3 regions of the Streptococcus hillyeri genome follow, and region 2 is predicted to be linked to each of the others. Evidence: predicted binding sites of a transcription regulator. Region 2 holds the regulator's gene; each other region holds the start of a gene.
The links. Region 2 encodes CtsR, which represses protease genes until heat stress. Its sites were predicted from a motif close to TTGGTCAAAAAAGGTCAAANA; they were not measured.
Positions count from the first base shown of each region.

Region 1: a site for CtsR is predicted at 5,073-5,093, ahead of AB6M99_RS07290 (ATP-dependent Clp protease proteolytic subunit). Genes of this name have one in related genera too.
Region 3: a site for CtsR is predicted at 3,143-3,163, ahead of AB6M99_RS04330 (ATP-dependent Clp protease ATP-binding subunit). Genes of this name have one in related genera too.

Region 1 is NZ_CP163513.1:1,505,518-1,512,387, reverse strand. Features, by position in the region: gene AB6M99_RS07310 (sodium:alanine symporter family protein) at 1-1,282, opposite strand, end outside; glycine riboswitch at 1,447-1,541, opposite strand; gene AB6M99_RS07305 (FAD-containing oxidoreductase) at 1,817-3,133, shown strand; gene AB6M99_RS07300 (class I SAM-dependent methyltransferase) at 3,148-3,903, shown strand; gene upp (uracil phosphoribosyltransferase) at 4,237-4,866, shown strand; gene AB6M99_RS07290 (ATP-dependent Clp protease proteolytic subunit) at 5,138-5,728, shown strand; gene AB6M99_RS07285 (DUF3042 family protein) at 5,984-6,160, opposite strand; partial or broken gene AB6M99_RS07280 (excalibur calcium-binding domain-containing protein) at 6,682-6,795, opposite strand.
Region 2 is NZ_CP163513.1:225,337-232,206, reverse strand. Features, by position in the region: gene AB6M99_RS01170 (DUF6287 domain-containing protein) at 252-863, shown strand; gene AB6M99_RS01165 (cobalamin-independent methionine synthase II family protein) at 1,314-2,462, opposite strand; gene AB6M99_RS01160 (ATP-dependent Clp protease ATP-binding subunit) at 2,750-5,194, opposite strand; gene AB6M99_RS01155 (CtsR family transcriptional regulator) at 5,197-5,652, opposite strand; gene AB6M99_RS01150 (DUF1033 family protein) at 6,600-6,870, opposite strand, start outside.
Region 3 is NZ_CP163513.1:911,178-918,047, forward strand. Features, by position in the region: gene AB6M99_RS04325 (MurR/RpiR family transcriptional regulator) at 1-728, shown strand, start outside; gene AB6M99_RS04330 (ATP-dependent Clp protease ATP-binding subunit) at 797-3,061, opposite strand; gene AB6M99_RS04335 (DUF1797 family protein) at 3,403-3,633, shown strand; gene AB6M99_RS04340 (amino acid ABC transporter permease) at 4,214-4,894, shown strand; gene AB6M99_RS04345 (amino acid ABC transporter ATP-binding protein) at 4,896-5,630, shown strand; gene AB6M99_RS04350 (YfhO family protein) at 5,915-6,870, opposite strand, start outside.

The sequences.
Region 1 (6,870 bases), 950 kb from region 2:
TTGGAATAGCCATCAGTCCGTTTACAATGTCGGCAATCGTCCAAACGATATGAAGGCTTAAGAAGCCACCTAGTGCAACCATTAGGATGAAAATGAGACGGTAAATGCGAATGTGCTTTGTTCCGAAAAGAAATTCAAAACAACGTTCGCCGTAGTAAGACCAGCCTAGAATGGTTGTAAAGGCAAAGAGAACTAGTGAAATGGTCAGTGCAAAACTACCAATAGCTCCAAAAGTTCCACTAAAGGCAGCTTGAGTGACATCAGCACCTTTTAAACTATCACTGGTCCAAACACCAGTAATGAGGATGGTTAAACCTGTCAAGGTACAGATGATAATGGTATCAATGAAAGTACCTGTCATTGAGATGAGACCTTGCTCTACTGGCTCGTTGGTTTTAGCTGCAGCGGCAGCAATTGGTGCAGAGCCTAGACCAGATTCATTTGAAAAGACCCCACGGGCAATTCCCATCTGCATAGCTTTTTGGACGCTGGCTCCAAGAAAACCTCCGATGGCAGCAGATTTTGTAAAAGCAGATTCAAGCACTAGAGCAACAGTAGGGAGAATTTGATTGCTATTTAAGAGAATAACAAGAACAGCAGCTAAGATATAAAGTCCAGCCATAAAGGGAACCACTTTTTCAGCTACTTTAGAAATAGACTGGATACCGCCAAAGATAATGAAAGCAACGATAATGGCGATAATGACACTGACGATTTGTGGAGCAAAGCCAAAGCTAGATTTCAAAGAGCCGGTAATGGAATTGACTTGAGAGAATGTTCCGATGCCAAGCCAAGCTACCAATACACCAGCTAAGGCGAAGAAGATTGCGAGAGGACGCCATTTTTGCCCCATACCATTTAGGATATAGTACATAGGTCCACCAGAAATTTCACCGTTATCATCCTTGGTACGGTATTTGATAGCAAGAAGACCTTCTGCATATTTAGTCGCCATTCCAAAGAAAGCAGCTACCCACATCCAAAAAAGGGCACCGGGACCACCAGCTTGAATAGCGGTAGCCACTCCGACAATATTTCCAGTACCAACAGTAGCCGCAAGAGCTGTTGCTAGAGCCGCAAAACTGGAAATATCTCCGTGATGTTCCTCGTCGTGGACAAAGATTAAACTGAAAGCTTTAGGGAGTTTGAGAATTTGCAAAAGACCGAGACGAAGAGTCAGATAGATACCTGTCCCGACTAACAAGATGAGAAGTGGTGGTCCCCAAACCAAATCATTAACAGTTGAAAGAATCTTTTCAAGATGTGTGAAAAAAGTAGACATATAAAACTCCTTAAAATATAAGTTGCACAGTTATTCTAAGTTAGAATAACTGTCAAACACCCACACTGAACACAAAAAGGACTGAGAAAAATCACAGTCCTGGAGGTGGAGAATGTCGCAAAAAATCCTGTTAAAATGAGAACATCCCCTTTTAACAAGTGCATCATTTTCCTTCTGTCCTTTTACCTGAGAGATTGAGCGAAAAATCGCCTTGCCCCTTCGGTGTTCTGTCTTGCAGAATCTCTCCAGAAGTCCGTCAGTCATCCTGTCCTTGCCCTAAGGCACCTGAGAGTATAATTCCTTCGGTAGATCAAATCTTCTCCAGAATGACGTCAATCGGTTGGTGTTTTATGTAATTGTGCTTATTCTAAATGAAAATGTCAAACTTGTCAAGTAATTTGTGTTAAATGATAACAAATTGATTTGTTTTGGCTATAACGTTCGGAAATAAAATGAATTCAAATTGGCGTAGCGAATTTATGACAGCGACGTTAAAGTTTGTTAAACTAAAGAAAAAGATGTGGAGAAGTGTTTATGAAAGCATATGATTTGATTGTTATCGGCTTTGGTAAGGCGGGGAAAACATTGGCTGGTAAAATGGCTGCCGCTGGTAAAAAAGTTGCTCTTGTTGAGCAAAATGCGGCAAATTATGGTGGCACTTGTATCAATGTCGGCTGTATTCCGACTAAAACCTTGATACAAGCAGCAGAAAACAATTTAACCTTTGATCATGCAATGACGCTCAAAGAGACCGTCACAACTCGTCTTCGCAATAAAAATCAAATGGTTTTAGAAAATAGCGGAGCTGATCTCATCAATGCTCATGCTAAATTTATTTCTAACAAAGTGATTGAAGTTTCAGCTGGTGATGAGACAGAACAATTAACAGCAGAAACCATTGTTATCAATACTGGTGCCGTGTCAAATGTCTTTCCAATTCCAGGGCTGTTAGAGAGTAAGCATGTGGTAGATAGTACAGGTATCCAAAATTTACCTGAACAACCAAAACGACTTGGAATCATCGGTGGTGGTAATATTGGTCTAGAATTTGCCTCGCTTTATGCTCGTCTAGGTAGTCAAGTCACTGTTTTTGAAAATTCCCCAGTCATTTTAGAACGCTATGAAGAGGTGGCTGCCAAATTAGCACAAGAGTACCTTGAAGCAGATGGCGTCAGCTTTGTCCTAGGAAGTCAAGTAGAAGCAGTTGCCAACCGTGGTGAGGAGGTTGTTGTCACTGAAAACGGCAAAGAATATCTCTTTGATGTGGTGATGTACGCCATGGGGCGCAAACCAGCCACTGAAGGACTTGGTTTGGTAAATACAGACATCAAACTGACCGACCGTGGTGCTGTGCAGGTTGATGACTACTGTGAAACAACGGTATCTGGTGTTTATGCGGTCGGTGATGTGAACGGAGGTCTCCAGTTCACTTACACATCACTTGATGATTTCCGCATTGTTTTTGGTAAGTTGACCGGTCAAGGAGATTACAGCCTTCAAAACCGTCAAAATGTACCAAACTCTCTCTTCATTGATCCTGCTTTGTCACAGGTTGGTTTGACGGAAAAGGCTGTGCAAGAAGCAGGTTTACCATACAAGGTCAATGAATTACTGGTAGCTAATATGCCAAGAGCCCATGTCAATAATGACCTTCGAGGCGTTTATAAAGTGATTGTCAATACTGAGACCAATGAAATTCTAGGAGCAACTCTCTTTGGAGCAGGAAGTCACGAAATCATTAACCTCATCAAAATGGCTATGGATAACCATATTCCTTACACTTACATCAAAAATCAAATTTTCACACACCCAACCATGGCTGAGAATTTAAACGACGTCTTTAATTTTTAAAATAATGAGGAGCTATGATGGCAAAGCAAAATATCTATGACAATGATACCTTTTTTGAGGGGTATCAAAAGATTCGAAAAAATGAACGCAATGCCAATACTCTTTTTGAAATTCCTGCCTTATTTTCCTTATTACCTGATTTAAAAGGTAAAAGGATTCTTGATTTAGGCTGTGGATTTGGTGATTACTGCAAGAAATTTAGTGATGCGGGAGCTAGTTCTATTCTTGGGATTGATATTTCTGAGAAGATGTTGGCGGTTGCTGAGGCTGAAAATACGGCTCCTAACATTCAATACCTGAATTTACCGATGGAAGATATCGATCAGTTGGATGGTTCGTTTGATTTGGTGGTTAGTTCGCTAGCTTTTCACTATGTGGCAGATTTTTCGGATTTGATTGCTAAAATTTATGATAAGCTAAATGATAATGGCTTTCTGATTTTTTCACAAGAACATCCAATCAATACCTGCCATACAGGTGGTGATCGGTGGACTAGAGATACCGATGGGAATCGTCTACATTTGAATTTGACTCATTATAGCGTCTCAGGAGAACGTGAGTCTGTCTGGTTTGTGGACAATGTCAAAAAATATCACCGAACATTTTCAGAGATTTTTAATACCTTGATATATGCTGGCTTTACGATTGAGAAAGTGATTGAACCACTCCCAGATGATAAGATGTTAGAAGAATATCCCGAGTATAGGGATTTACTACATAAACCTGATTTTTTAGTCATTAAAGCACAAAAGGTAACAAAGAAAGATTGAGGTTCAGCTCTGCTATTTTCCCTAAAAAATGGTAAAATAGTAGAGCTTATTTTTATGGACAGAGAGAATGAGATGGAATTCAAAAGACTAACTGAGAAAGATTTGTTTGCTTGTGCGCAACTATTTGTTGACATTTTCGTCGTATTGTAGATGAAAACGAGGATAAGCCAATATACAGATGTAAATATCTTGAGAAAATATGTGTAGTTAGAAAACAGTTATACGGCTTTTTGCCATGTGTTTGTCATGGTTAGTTCTACAAAAAATAATAGTCAACCGCTTACTTTTTTGATATAATACTAGGGATAAACGTATATAGAAAGAGGTTCTCTCATGGGAAATTTCCAAGTTATTGCACATCCGCTAATTCAGCATAAGTTGTCTATTTTGCGTCGTACAACGACCTCTACAAAAGATTTTCGTGAGTTGGTTAATGAAATTGCTATGCTCATGGGATATGAAGTGTGGCGTGATCTTCCACTTGAAGATGTTGAAATTGAGACGCCGATTACAAAAACGATTCAGAAACAATTGGCTGGAAAAAAATTAGCAATCGTTCCAATTTTGCGTGCAGGTATCGGTATGGTTGATGGTCTTTTGAGTCTTGTTCCAGCCGCAAAAGTGGGGCACATTGGAATGTACCGTGACGAAGAAACTCTTGAGCCAGTTGAATACTTGGTAAAACTTCCAGAAGATATCGAGCAGCGCCAAGTCTTCTTGGTTGACCCAATGCTTGCGACAGGTGGCTCAGCTATTCTAGGTGTTGATTCATTGAAAAAACGCGGAGCAACTAACATTAAATTCGTCTGCTTGGTAGCAGCGCCAGAAGGAGTTGCAAAACTCAGAGCAGCGCATCCAGACATTGATATCTATACAGCAGCCCTTGACGAAAAACTCAATGAACAAGGCTACATCGTCCCAGGACTTGGAGATGCAGGAGACCGCTTGTTTGGTACTAAATAGGTCCAGTGGACCTATTTAGGTCGTCGCTGGAAAATAAGAAAGCGGCGAGGTCCAGTGGCCAAATAAGTTTAGATCGTTTGAAATAAACGAGCCCTAACAAACTGACTCTAAAGGAATAGAAAAAAATAAGGGCAAATACAGTTGTTCTTATTTTTACAAAAGAATTTTAGCACTCTTTTGAAGAGAGTGCTAAAAAATGAGTTTTTTATTTGACCTTATCTGACTAAAAGCATATAATAACAGTAAGAATTAAGTAGAAAAGAGGAAAATTATGATTCCTGTAGTTATTGAACAAACATCACGCGGTGAGCGTTCTTATGATATTTACTCACGTCTTTTAAAAGACCGTATCATTATGTTAACAGGTCCTGTTGAGGATAATATGGCAAATTCTGTTATTGCGCAGCTTTTGTTCCTAGATGCTCAAGATCCTACAAAAGATATCTATCTTTACGTTAACACTCCTGGAGGGTCTGTATCAGCAGGTTTAGCTATTGTTGATACCATGAACTTTATCAAGGCAGATGTCCAGACGATTGTTATGGGTGTGGCTGCCTCAATGGGAACAATCATTGCGTCATCAGGAGCAAAAGGGAAACGCTTCATGCTTCCAAATGCAGAATACATGATTCACCAACCGATGGGTGGTACTGGTGGCGGTACGCAACAAACAGATATGGCAATCGCAGCTGAGCACCTTTTGAAAACTCGTAATAACCTTGAACAAATCTTGGCTAAAAACTCTGGTAAGACAGTGAAGCAAGTTCACAAGGATGCAGAGCGTGATTACTGGATGAGTGCAGAAGAAACACTTAAATATGGTTTCATTGATGCTATCATGGAAAATAATAGCTTAAATTAAGCAACTATGAGAGGCTGGGAAAAACTCAGATTTGGATCTTGCTGATACAATTGAACAATAGAAAAAGGCTTAAAATTAACGTATATTGATGACGTTATTCTAAGCCTTTTTCTATTGTTGAGACTTTTACCGGGCTCTTTGATTATATTCAAATGGTGAGTGCTTATTGACAAGCAAAGCTTACCTCAGCCTGATAAAACTCAGTTTTATCTAAGTTTTTGGTGAATTGGTTGGTTTGATCTTTGAAAGTATAAATTAGCGTGATACGCGACGACGCGCAGCTTTTTTACGGTTTTCTTCGATAAAAGCAGCTTTCTTTTCTTCAGGTTCAATGATGGTTTTTTGGATTGCAAAAAGCGCACCAGCAGCGGCAGCAACTGATCCAACAACACCGGTCACAAGACCTTTCACAAAAGGATGTTTTTTAGCCATAAGAGTGTCTCCTATCTTCTTTAAGATACCTTAATCATAGCAAAATAGAGAAAATAGTCAAGTTATAAAATTATATGCCTTAAAAAACGGTAATACGATAGGTTTCTTAGCTATCGAAAAATCTAAAATAACAGATTTGCTCCCTTCTCTAATTTTCTAGGACTTTTTCATAGTATTTGACAGTTTCTTTTGCTTTTGTTATAGCTAATAACTATGTTATATGCGTTTTATAGAATGGTAAAGTCAATTAGTTTTTATTTAGTATTTTTGTTAGCACTTCTTCTAATGTGGTGTGGGGCGGAAGCGAGCTCCTACAGAGTTCCATTCCATCTTGGCAAGCCTAGGTCTTGCCACCCCCTTCACACTAAAACTAATAAGTTTTAGTGTGTGGGGGTGAAACTGTTCAGTGGACTATTTGAGATGGACACTTAAAGTTCAGATATAGACTTCCAATCAATTACTGCGCCAATCTGCCATTATCAAAAAAGAGAGGGTTGAGATTTTGGTTCAACTTCTTTTCATTACTCGCAGGCTACGCCATCTCCGTCACGGTCTAAATGTGGACCATAACCAGGGTCTCCAGAATATATCGGAGCAGCTCCTGCGTTTCTCACTGCGGTACAGTTTGCATAGTATGCTTGAACTGGAGCAGCTTCTGGTTCGGGTGCCACGGGTTGTGGAGCTGGAGCAGCTTCTGCTACTGGTGCGGT
Region 2 (6,870 bases):
AGATAACTTACGAGGAATAGGCATGTGCTATTTTCTAAAGACACACCATTTTTATATGTGATACCATCTTCACGTTAATTCTACTGAGAATGGTCTTTCAAGTCATAGTCATTTGTCATAAAAGCACCTAACTAAAAATAAATAAATTAATAGCTAAATGAATATTTCAAAAAAATGACATTTTTGTTGATTTTGAAACATATTTGTAATATAATGTAATCAAATCAACACAATAAATAAGGAGTAGCCTCATGAAAAACAGCCAGAAAGCAACTGCCATCGTCCTACTAACTAGTCTCTTCCTATTAGGAGCTTGTGGAAAAAAAGAAAGTAAGTCTACAAATAACCAATCTACTGTTCAAAGCAGCAAAGTTACTCCTAAAAAATCTGAAAAATCTTCTTCAACTACCAAGAATACCTCAAAAGCATCTGATTCAAGCACAGAAACTACTTTAGCGAGCAACTCTAGCAATGCAGAAACACAAGCAACTACCAGCCAAGCACAAACTGTCCAACCAGCTCATACTAGCTCTTCTATCGACATCGATGCACTCCTCAACGAAGACTTAACAACCATCGCTGGAACTTGGTCTAATGACCTAGGGGAAATTATCACCATTAACCAAGATGGGCAAGTAACAAGCACACAAAAAACAACAACACTCCAAATTTCTCAAGGAAGAGTTCATGATAATTGCTTCTTTGCAGGCATCGGTGATCCTAACCAATTGGTAGGGGGAGCTGTCTTTATCGTCATCCCTGCCAATGTTCCGAATCCTCATTTTGGAGATGTAACAGACACCGACCGCATCCTTATCGGACAATCCGCTGATGCTGACGACCATCCATTTACGAGAAATTAAACAGTAAAATGAAAAGCATAAAATCTGTCTGTTTGAACGAGATTTTATGCTTTTTACTATATTAATACTTAACCAAATTCAAAAATTACTTTCTTGTTTCTTTCTTAAAAGTGCGGACGCTCAAAAGGTTCAGGGAACCTTTTGAGGTGGGAAATAGAGTTGACAAAGTCAACATCAAAACCTCCTTTGGAGTTTCATTGCTACTTTTTTAAGCCTCTCTATCGCAAAAAGTCCGTTCTTGGCAAGCAAATTACCCTCGCTTTTTAATTTCTAAACTCAGGCTGAAACTGTCCACTGGACAGTTTCACTAATAAGAATACCACTATAGCGAAAGAAACATTTTTCTCGCTACGCTCATCACTATCTCAACGATATTAGTGGTTCTAAAATTCTAATTTTGATTTGGAATGAGTATAATATCGACTTCTTAATCGATTCAATAGAAAAAGTCTAATCATTCCAGAATTTTTTTGCGATTTCCTGACCTTGTTTGATTTTTTCCCATTGTTGTGGAATGGCAAGTTCATTTCCCGAGTCGCATGAGGCAAAACCACATTGGTGAGAGAGGAAAAGACGCTCTTTTGGCAAAATTTGGCTAGCTTCCTCAAGCAAGGCAAGGGCACGTTCTTCATCATCAAGTGTTGTCGTTTTAGAAGACAAAAGACCTAAAACAACTTCTGCTTCACTATCTTTTAAAGCTTCTAATGCACGAATATCACCGGCTACGTCGCTATCCCACTCTAAGAAGAAACGGTCATAGTGTTGCTCTGCCAAGAATTTTTTCGCAATAGCTTCGTAAGTCCCTTCTGCAGCAGAACGGCTTTCGTAATTTCCACGACAGTTATGAGTCCAAACCGTTAAGCCAATCTCATGAGCATAATCCACAACCTCATTATTGATGGCAATAAATTCATCCGCTAAATCTGCTAAGGCAGCATTACCATCAGCGAAGAAAGAGGCAGGATTTGACTCGTCAAAGAGTTCCCAAAGGCAGTCGTCAAACTGAATGATTTCACCACCTGCTTCTTTGTATTCAGCTAAAAATTCTTTGTAAGCCTGAATCAAGCCTTTTTTCAATTCTTCGTTTGTCTCATAAACTTGGCCTTCACCAGCTAGTTTATCAAAAATAGCTAGTTCTGTATAGGCATGAGCTGGTCCCCAAATGGTTTGTTTCGTTTGTTCACCACCTGCTTCTGCCTTAACTAATTTAAAAATGTTAAGGAAATGATGGCCTTTTCCTGAAAGTGGCTCTGTGATACGAATCCCAATGTCTTTTCGTGTTTCAAAATCTCCGCCATCGTGGTCATTGAAGCGGTAGCCATGCTCCGCAATATAGCGTTCAATTCCTTTGAGGCCCCATACAAAATCAAGATGCCACATAGAACGACCATACTCCCCATCTGTTAAAATATCAATACCATTTGATTTTTGATCTACAATAATCTGCTTGATGCCAGCTGTTTCGGTTTCTTGGTAACCAGGTAGAGCATCATAGAAAGGATATTGAATATCATCACGGTGCTCAATTTCAGTTTTGAATTCACGAAGATTTGCTGGACGAAGGAGTGAGCTGACTAGTTGAAATTTAGATTGTGCCATGTGTCTTACCTCATTTATTTGTTATGGTATTATTATAAACTATAACTAATTTGTTGAAAAATAGTTGTTTTATAAGTTTTAGTATAGTTTTAAACTATATTAAAAAGAGAGAGTGGACAAAAAATCTTCAAAATAGCAAATGGCTTAGAGTAACGTCGTCAAAAAACGTTGATTCTAAGCCATTTTATTTTGTTCCATTTTCAACAGCAAGACTAAAATTTAAGTTTTTGACCAACCACTTCTTGTTTTAATGTGAAAAGTAGATTGACGCAGTAGCTTACTTATTATCAAGCCATATCAAATTTTAATTTTCCTTTAGAGAAACCGATTTTTAGAGTTTGTCCTTGGGCTAGCTCACCAGCTAAGATGAGTTCAGATAGTTTATCCTCAACTTCTGTTTGGATGGTGCGACGCAGTGGGCGAGCTCCCATTTCAATATCATAGCCATCTTGGGCCAGATGTTTCAGAGCTGCTGGTTGGAACTTCAAGGTCACTCCCTTGTCTGCCAAAGCTTTCACCAAAGGTTGAACCATGATCGTCACAATCTCACGCATATGCACCTCTTCAAGACTGTGGAAGACCACTTTTTCATCTATACGGTTGATAAACTCTGGGCGGTAAGCCTTTTTCAATTCCTCCAGGATACGTTTCTCCATAGCCTTATGGTCGTGGGAAATGGCTTGCGCTCCAAATCCAACGGTCTTATCATCACGGAGAGCGGTTGCCCCAAGATTTGAGGTCATGATGATAATGGTATTTGAAAAGTCAACTTTACGTCCACGACTATCTGTCAGAACACCGTCATCGAGAACCTGTAACAGCACATTGAAAATGTCTGGATGGGCTTTTTCAACCTCATCAAAGAGTAAAACTGAATAAGGTTTATTACGAACTTTCTCAGTCAATTCGCCACCCTCATCGTAACCAACATAACCTGGAGGGGCACCGTTAAGACGACTTGCCGCAAATTTTTCCATGTACTCAGACATGTCAAAGCGAATAAGAGCTGATTCATCATCAAAGAGCACTTCTGCTAAAGCTTTTGCCAACTCCGTCTTACCAACACCCGTTGGGCCTAGGAACATGAAGGAACCAATTGGTCGTTTCCCTGTACGAATGCCTGATTGATTGCGACGAATGGCACGACTAATAGCTGAAACAGCGGCATCTTGACCAACAACACGTTTGTGTAACTCCGTCTCTAGGTTCAAGTATTTCTGGCTGTCTTTCTGACTTAATTTTTCCACAGGAATCCCTGATAGGCGACTTAGAGTTGTTAAAATATGGTCTTCGGTCACAGGGATTGCTGGACGAAGGGTCTCTTTTTGTGAGACTTTTAATAACTGGCTAACACGTTTTAAGTCTCCTGCAAGCAGAGCTTGGTCAACTGGGCTAAGAGTCTCTTGGACTTCTTTTTTAGTCATGACCTGAACAGTAGCACTAGCCTCATCAAGCAAATCAATAGCCGAATCTGGTAACTGTTTCGTTGTTAAGTAACGATGCGCAGCTTTGACAGCCGTCGCAATCGCTTCATCTGAGATAGAAACATTGTGAAAAGCCTCGTAACTTGGTCTAAGTCCTTTTAAAATGGCAATAGCGTCAGCTTGGCTTGGCTCTTCAATGATAATTTTTGCAAATCGACGAGAGAGAGCGGCATCTTTTTCAAGATGTTTTTGGTACTCAGCCTGTGTGGTAGCTCCAACCATGTGAAGGGTTCCACGTGAAAGGGCAGGTTTCAAGATATTGGCTGCATCAAGCGTCCCATCAACACCGCTACCAGTCCCCATAATAGTATGAAGTTCATCAATAAAGAGAATGATTTTCCCATCTGTTTCGATGTCTTCGATGATTTGATTCATTCGCTCTTCAAAGTCACCTCGAAAACGTGTTCCTGCAACCACAGACATCATATCAAGTTCTAAGACTCTCATGTCTTGGAGCTCATATGGGATTTCTCCAGTAGCAATACGCTGGGCAAGGCCGTAAGCTAGAGCTGTTTTTCCGACACCGGCATCCCCAACTAGGACAGGATTATTTTTTGTCTTACGGCTCAATACCTGAATCATGCGTGTTACTTCTTTGTCGCGTCCGATAACAGGATCTAACAATCCCTGCTCTGCCATTGCCGTCAAATCACGTGTAAAATCAGAAAGTTCCCCTGCTGTTGAAGGTGGCTTCATCATATCAGAGAAGTTGCCAGCAGATTTTGCTTTTTTAGGTTTTCTCAATTCATGAATGGCTTTCAAATCTTCTTTAGTGATTCCCGCATGACGCTCCAAAGTCTTGCGCAGATCAATTAAGCGAAGAGAATTCCCATCATCCTTGACCTTGAAGCCCACTAACTCTAAAATTCTCGTTGCCAGTAAGTCAGCATTCACTAACATAGCAAAAAGAACGTGCTCTGTTCCGACTTCATCATTAGCCATCACTTGAGCAATAGCTAACGCATAGTCAAGAACCTCTTTTAAGGCTTTAGACGATGGACGCAGAAAATCAGTCCTTTTCACATCATCCTGCGGAGCTTTTCCCATGGCTAAAATAGCTGCCGCTTCATACTCCTCTAAAGGAAATTCATCCTCATACTCTGAAAAACTAAGACCTGCTACAGAATCATGGAGGGCCACCATCCCTAAAAGCAAATGCCAAGTCTCTAGGTAAAGACTTTCATAGCGGGCTGCCTGCTCTTGTCCTAAGCGAAAGACTTCCTGCATTTTTAACGAATATTTAACCATACTTAACCTTTTCTATCTAATCTTTGAAGAATTTTCCGAAGTTGCCTTGCCCTTATCTGATTAGCATCAACTCCCAAAATCTCATCGCTACATATGCCTAGCAACAGATTACCTTCTCGCTCAGTAATCACCCCGTGATCATAAAGGAGCTGCATCACATCAGCAAAAACTTGCTCGCTAGGATTTTGGCAATGCTTGCTAAGCAAATCTCCTAAAAAATGGTGCTGGTCAGAGAAAGCAACTTTAACAATACGAATATAGCCACCACCACCTCGCTTGCTCTCAACAACATAGCCACGACTTTCCGTGAAACGTGTTTTAATCACATAGTTAATCTGGCTAGGAACCACTTGAAAAGATTCCGCCAGTTGCGACCGTTGAATTTCTGCAACACCTGTTTGGGCAAGCAAGCGTTTGATGTGTTCTTCAATATAATCAGATGTATTTTTTAACGCCATCGGCCCCTCTTTTCATTCCTCATTACCTCCAGCTATCACTTTTCTAATATCGCTTTTGCTGATCGAAAAACTAGAGGTTTTTGACTAATACTGACCTTATTATAACAAAAAGTACAATATTTTTGTAGTATTTGATTAGCTGAATCATTCCCGTAGTTGCTATTTTCAATGAGTGATTTCACTCTAGAAAATTCGATTTTTTGAAAAATAATCAAATACCCCTATTATCCCCAATCCAACTGTCCTTACACCAACAATTTCAATTACCTTTATATCTGAAATGCCAAAACTTTGTGGAGATAATTCTGAAAAATGGACAGTCTTCTATAAGTTGATACTCTAAAATGTTAATAAAGTCAATTAGTTTTTATTTAGTATTTTTGTTAGCACTTCTCCTAATGTGGTGTGGGGCGCTCAAAAGGTCTAGGAGACCTTTTGAGGTGGGAAATGAAGCTGACCAAGTCAGTGTCAGAACCTCCCCTCCTACAGAGTTCCATTCCTTCTTGGCAAGCCTAGGTTTCCTTCGCTCCCAGGTTTCTAAGCTCAGGCTGAGAGTGGGACAGAAGTCATGATTTCGAAGAAATTGACTTCGTCGTCCCACCTCCGCACAGTTGATTAGGATGGCCGCTAACGATTGCGTGGTAGTAAAATAGTCCAGTGGACTATTTTAGGTGGACACTTGAAAATGAAGAAGTGTCCAGTTGCAGACCTCCAATCAACCACTGCGTCAATCTGTTATTACCATTAAAAATAGAAGGTTGAAATATTTATGCCCCAACCTCACTAATAAGAATACCACCATGGCGAAAGAAGCTCTGGTAAATCAAGCCATTTATTGGTTCTTAATTTAACTTAAACTGCTAATTTTAATTTTGGATGAGTATCAGTGGTTATTAGGGACAAAAAATAGGAGACCGGAATTTTTTCCAGTCTCACTAAGAATAGATTTAAAGAGATAGGCGACAACTTGAGGGTTGACGAGGTTCCGCATTGGAAATAGACAGTTTATCGTTATACCTGTCTTCGCTAATGAGTTGATAATCTTTGAGCAATAAAATGGAATGGTATTGTTGCAAATCCTCTGTACACTCTTCACACCAGCGGAGCTCTTTATTATCCCAAAAAGCTGCTAAATAATCCGAACGGCTCTCAAAATAGGGAAAGCCTTTCTGCAAGTCCTGCCACTGTTTTAAGAAATGCTGTTCCGCTTCTTCAAAA
Region 3 (6,870 bases), 690 kb from region 2:
CTAGCGAGAAGAGTGGTTCCACAAATAGTATTATTGCTTCTTACATACTGGACAACTTAGATGATATGAAGAATATTGGCATTCAACAATTTGCTGAAGAATGTAATGTGTCTAGCTCATCTATTTCTCGTTTTTGTAGAGATATAGGACTAGATAGTTTTTCAGAATTAAAAATGCTCTTGACCCAAGCAAATTTAAAAAAAGGTCCGGAAGCGAGTAATGGAGATTTTGCTGAGAGAAAACGTGCTTATACTGGACAAACAATTGATGGTATTCAGCAGGTTTCAGATTCTCTTTCTGAAAATCTCATCAATGAATTAGTTCGAGATATCTATGACTATAAGGAGGTTGCTGCATTTGGTTTAATGAAAGCAGAAACTGCTGCGGTGATTTTGCAAAGTGACTTACTTATGTATGGAAAAAAGATATTTACTAATATATCATTTAAAGAGCAGATTGATTATTTACTAGAAGCAGATGAAAATAAATTAGTGATATTATTCTCATTTACTGGTTCATTTTTTGATTACACATCGCTTAAACCATTTTTAAAGAAGGCAAGGCATCCTAAAATTTGGATGATAACTGGTGGAAATGTTTGTGCTCCAACTTTTGTGCATAAGTGCATTAGGTTTTCTTCAAAGCAAACTCATTTTGAACATCCCAGTCAGCTTGATTTTGTAGCGACTATCATTGCTCAAGAGTATAATCATCAACTTAACAGATAGTTGTTTTAAATAAAACGAACCCCTAGTAGTCTCAATTGAGATTATTAGGGGTTCGTTTTTAGCCATATTTAGTCTTCAATCACTGTTTCAGCGACTTCAACTTTTTTACCAGATTTAATGATAATATTACCATTTGAACTCATTACAGCTTTGAATTCTTTTTCAGTTGGGTTTTCGAGATAGAAGTCTGTGATGGCATCTTCGATGTGATCTTGAATGGTGCGACGCAGCGGACGTGCCCCCATCTTAGGATCGTAGCCAAGGTCAACCAGTTTTTCTTTGACCTTATCTGTTACAGAAAGGCTGAGACCGTTGTGGCTGAGGCGTTCATTGACACTATCAAGCATGAGGTCAACGATAGAAAGGAGGTTTTCTTTGCTGAGGGCAGAGAATTCGATGATACCGTCAAAGCGATTCATGAATTCTGGGCTGAAGAAGTCTCCAAGTTGTCCAAGAACGGAATTGGTACGGCCTTCTCGAGCAGCACCAAAGCCAACAGAAGCTTCGACTTTACCAGTACCAGCATTTGAGGTCATGATGATAATGGTATCCTTGAAGCTCACCGTACGTCCTTGACCATCTGTGAGGCGACCATCATCAAGGACTTGTAAGAACATGTGCATGACATCTGGGTGAGCTTTTTCAACTTCGTCAAGAAGGATAAGTGAATAAGGGTTACGGCGCACTTTTTCAGTGAGTTGTCCAGCTTCTTCATAACCGACATATCCTGGAGGGGCTCCTACGAGTTTCGCAACGGCATGTTTTTCCATGTATTCAGACATATCAAAGCGAATCATGCTGTCTGCAGAGCCAAAGAGCTCAATTGCTAATTGCTTAGAAAGTTCTGTTTTACCAACCCCAGTTGGTCCGACAAAGAGGAAGCTACCGATTGGACGGTTTGGTGAACCGAGACCAACACGGTTACGGCGAATGGCTTTGGCAATCTTATCAACGGCATCGTCTTGACCGATAACGTGTGATTTCAAATCACTAGCAAGATTGATGAGCTGGCTTTGTTCTTTCTCCTTCAAATCACCGACAGGGATATTGGTTTTTTGCTCAATAATAGCCTCAATGTGTTTTTCAGTGATGACTGGCATATCTTGGTCGGTAATGGTTTGCTGCTGCATTTCTTTGTATTTAGCAATTTGATCACGGAAGTAGGCTGCTTTTTCAAAGTCTTCATCGCGTGTTGCTTGAGCTTTGAGGTTTTCAGCTTCCACAAGACGTTTGTCAATATCTTTAGGATCAACAAAGTTGAGGGTTAAATTCATTTTTGAACCAGCTTCGTCCAAGAGGTCAATTGCCTTATCAGGCAAGAAGCGGTCTTGAATGTAGCGGTTTGATAATTCAGCTGCAGCAACGATAGCATCATCGGTATATTTGACGTGATGGTAGTCCTGATATTTTGGTTGGATACCACGCAAGATGGTGATGGTTTCTTCAACAGAAGGTTCGTCAACTTTGACAGGTTGCATACGGCGTTCAAGTGCAGCATCTTTTTCGATGATACGGTACTCGTTGAGTGTAGTAGCACCAACCATTTGCAATTCCCCGCGAGCAAGGGCTGGTTTCAAGATGTTGCCAGCGTCCATATTGCCATCACCAGCAGAACCAGCACCAACGATTTCATGAATTTCATCGATGAAGAGAATGACATCCTTACGACTGCGGATTTCCTCCATCAATTTTTGCATGCGTTCTTCAAATTGCCCACGGATACCAGTCCCTTGAACGAGGCTAACGACATCAAGGCGAATCACTTGTTTACCTTGAAGTTTTTGTGGCACGTTACCGTCCACGATTTTCTGAGCAAGGCCTTCGACAACGGCTGTTTTACCGACCCCTGGCTCACCGATAAGGACAGGGTTGTTTTTGGTACGACGGTTTAGAATTTCGATCACACGGACAATTTCTTCGTCACGTCCAATAACAGGATCAATGTCTCCGTTTCGTGCAATGTCAGTCACATTCACACCGAATTCCTCAAGAAGGCCTTTTGGCTGCTGAGGCGCTTGTTGGCGTGCACCTTGAGGGCGATTAGGATTCCCACCGCCATTACCTGCTCCGCCATTGCCACCAAAACGTCCAGATTGAGTTTTTGGCGCATTTGGCAAATCAGGATTGAAGGCGCGGAAGTTATTGAGGTCACCAAAGAAATCTTCTAAGAAGGGATTTAGTGAACCTCCGTGTAGGAACATATCAGGTTCCCCAGAACCAGATTTCATGATTTGATAACAATGTTGGCAGAGGTCAACCTTTTTTTGTTGGCCATTAACATTAGTATAGAGATGAATGCTAGATTCATTAAGGTTACAATTTTGACATAGCATAATGAAGTACCAAGTTGAATAGTTTTAGAATCAACTATTCACTTTCCTTTCGTTTGGAAATAAGGAACCAAACTTTGATTAAAGGTCAAATTTGGTCAATGTTTATGATTTCATTATAGCACTCTAAACAAACAATGCAAGTAAAAAGTACGAAAAATTAGCAGTCTTTGATAGAGAGTGCTAAAACTATTATTTTTCCGTTTGAAGCTACTCTGATTCCTTTAGAAAGATCAACAAATTATTACATTTTCTATGAAATTCATTATCTTTTCTTGTTTATTTGTCCGTGTTTATGATAAAATAAGAGAGACGATAAATAGAAATAGGAGTTATTATATATTATGGAATCACATTTGGTAAGAATTATTAATCGCCTTGAAATGATGGCGGCTGATGGAGGCACTTTGAAGCGTAATTTTGAGCGTGACGGTGTCGTTGTAGCAGAAGTATCATTTGCTAACGATCCTGAAAATGGTCCAGTTTTCACATTACGTGATGTTGCGGCGCGTGAGTCTTATACGTTTGATAGCATTGACTTGATTGCGATGGAAATCTACGATTTACTGTACTAATTAACGACGAAACTCTCCTGAATGGGGAGTTTTTTGGTATTGATATCTCAAAAGTATTTTTGTGATGGGAAGGATTAGTATTATCTTGAACTTAGAAATGGGAGAGCGAAGAAAGTCAAGATTATGAAAAATTGGCTTCTGTCCACTCTCAGCCCTATCTTAGAAACTATAGCTAGGCGCGGCAAACAGAAAAGAAGTCCTGTAGAGAATGTTAACGGTGCCTTTAACAGCTCTTTTTCTAACCTCAAAAACTCTTCTAGGATTTTTTGAGCACCTCATATCCTCTCAGGTTAAGTGTTGAAAAACAAGAGCTATGACTAGCCCCAAATGATTTGATAGTATTCTTAATTTTTGCATAATATAGAAATATTTATTAATTTAAGCGAAATTAAATGTAAAATTAAGGTAAAATTTATTGAATTAATATTCAATTTTTGATAAACTATAAAATGTTCATTTTCTAGAATGATTTAGAAAGTAATTTAGGTTTAAAGAAAGGAAATAACGTTTTCGTAGAAGATAGTGCAGATGTTTAGTGATTAAACCTTGTCACTGTTTTCTGGGAAAACGTGGTATGTGTATGGATTTTTCATTTTTGGCTAAATATTGGTCTTATTTTAATTATGGGGCTGTTGTCACAATTATTATTTCAGCCTGTGTGGTTTTCTTTGGGTCGATCATCGGTGTGTTGATTGCTCTTGCGAAGCGTAGCAACATCAAGGTCTTGGATTGGATTGTGTCTTTCTATGTCTGGATTTTCCGTGGGACGCCGATGGTGGTTCAGATTTCCCTTGCTTTTGCCGTGATGCATTTTGGCAACCTGCCAATCATCCCCTTCGGCGTTTTAGACATGGATTTGTCCCGCTTGGTTCCAGGTATCTTGGTCATTTCACTCAATAGCGGAGCTTATATCTCTGAGTCCATCAGGGCAGGGATTGAGTCTGTTTCAAAAGGTCAGCTTGAGGCAGCTTACTCGCTGGGCATCAAACCTTTAAATGCCTATCGTTATGTCATTATGCCACAGGCTCTTAAAAATATCTTACCAGCGCTCGGAAATGAATTTATTACGATCATCAAGGATAGTTCACTCTTGCAAACGATTGGTGTCATGGAGCTTTGGAACGGTGCACAGTCTGTTGAAACAGCGACCTATTTACCATTTGAACCAAAATTATTTGCTGCCTTTTATTATTTGATTTTGACAACAATCTTGTCAGCAATTCTTAAAAAATATGAAAACTCTTTGAATGGAGGAAAGTAACGTGACAGAAAGTATTATTTCGATTAGAGACTTGCATAAATACTTTGGCAAAAATGAGGTCTTAAAAGGCATTGACCTTGATATTGAGCAAGGAGAAGTTGTTGTGATTATTGGACCTTCTGGTTCAGGGAAATCAACCTTTTTGCGCACCATGAATTTACTTGAAGTACCGACCAAAGGGGCGGTAACCTTTGAAGGTGTTGACATTACAGATAAGAAAAATGATATTTTCAAAATGCGTGAAAAAATGGGAATGGTTTTCCAACAATTTAACCTCTTTCCAAATATGACCGTTCTTGAGAACATCATTTTGTCCCCAGTTAAGACAAAAAAAATCAGTAAAGATGTGGCTGAGCAAAAGGCCTACGACCTTCTTGATAAAGTTGGGCTCCGTGATAAGGCTGACGCGATGCCAGCTAGTCTTTCTGGTGGTCAACAGCAACGTATTGCTATTGCACGTGGTTTGGCAATGGATCCAGATGTTTTATTATTTGATGAACCGACCTCTGCGCTTGATCCTGAAATGGTTGGTGAAGTGCTGACAGTTATGCAGGACTTGGCAAAATCAGGGATGACAATGGTTATCGTCACTCATGAAATGGGCTTTGCCCGTGAAGTTGCAGATCGTGTCATTTTCATGGATGGTGGTGTTATTGTAGAACAAGGAAGTCCTGAAGACATTTTTGGAAATCCTCAAGAGGCTCGTACTAAAGATTTTTTGAGCAAGGTATTGTAAGATTATTTATGTGATGACTATATGGCTTCAAGCTAGATTTCTTAGAGCAAAACTAAGAAATTACTAACTATAAGCCATTAAGACAAAGGGCTGAGTTGCAGACAGCTCAAAAGGTCCAAGTGAACTTTTGAGAATCTAGAAATGGGGAAAGCAGACTTTCTCTCAAAAAGTATGGCAAGCTGAAAGTGACGATGTATTACAGTTGATACAATTGACAATACATTGGTGAGTAACGATTTTACGCCCTATTATAAAAACCTCGCAAATCGCGAGGTTTTTTGGTATTAATTTTTTGTTTTCTTCTTATCTATTAAGAATAGGGAGAAGAGGGAGAGGACAGATATGATGGAAATGAATGTGCCAGTTGTCAGCCCCTGTGCTTTAAAGATAAGTTTAATTTTGTGCTCTCCTTGTGTGATTGGGAAGGAAAGGAGACTTCCCCAAGCTTCGGTTGTCTTGACTTCTTTACCATCAACAGTGACTGTCCAGCCCGGATTGTACGGAATGCTGGTCATCATCAATGTACTATCGTCTGTAATGGTGACTGAACCATCAATTTGAGTATTGGTCATTTTATCAACAGTCATACTCTGTGCTAGACGATTTGTCATCACTTGTTGGATAGCCTCGGTATCTGCTCTAACCAAGGAATAATTGGTTAGGTTAATTTCATCTTCAGATGACGTTGAAATCTCAAAAGTGATTTGTTTACCGGCTTCTTGGTGGGCAATTTGCCAGAGTTGAACTTGGTCAAACATTTGAGTGTAGTTGTACCATTGTCCATTGAGCATGATGTTCATTTTGCCCATTGATTTACGAAGAGAGTAAGGCGCTTGGAAGTAATAGGTCCAATTTGTCTGTGGCACAAAGGCAAATGAGATTTTTCCAGGTTTATTTTTATCCAAGCGGCGATAAATCTTTTGCCCATTACTGCTGTCAAGTTCAAGGTTGTCTAGCTTAATGTCATTGAAAGCGGCATGAACAAAGAAATCATAATCTTGCCCTGACATTGATTTGAGGATAATATTTTGATTTGAGACAGGATTGTTAGTCCCAAATTTGATATTATGTGTCACGTCATTTGTTCCGTAAGCTAGGCTAATCACATTCGGATTTTCATAGTACAGGAAGGTATCGTCTTCCTTGATAAGGTTGTAATAGCTTGCAATGTCTTTACGGGCAGATGTTTTACTAAAGAAATGTGATTTAGGATGTTGTTGAACATCTTCATTGGTGTAAG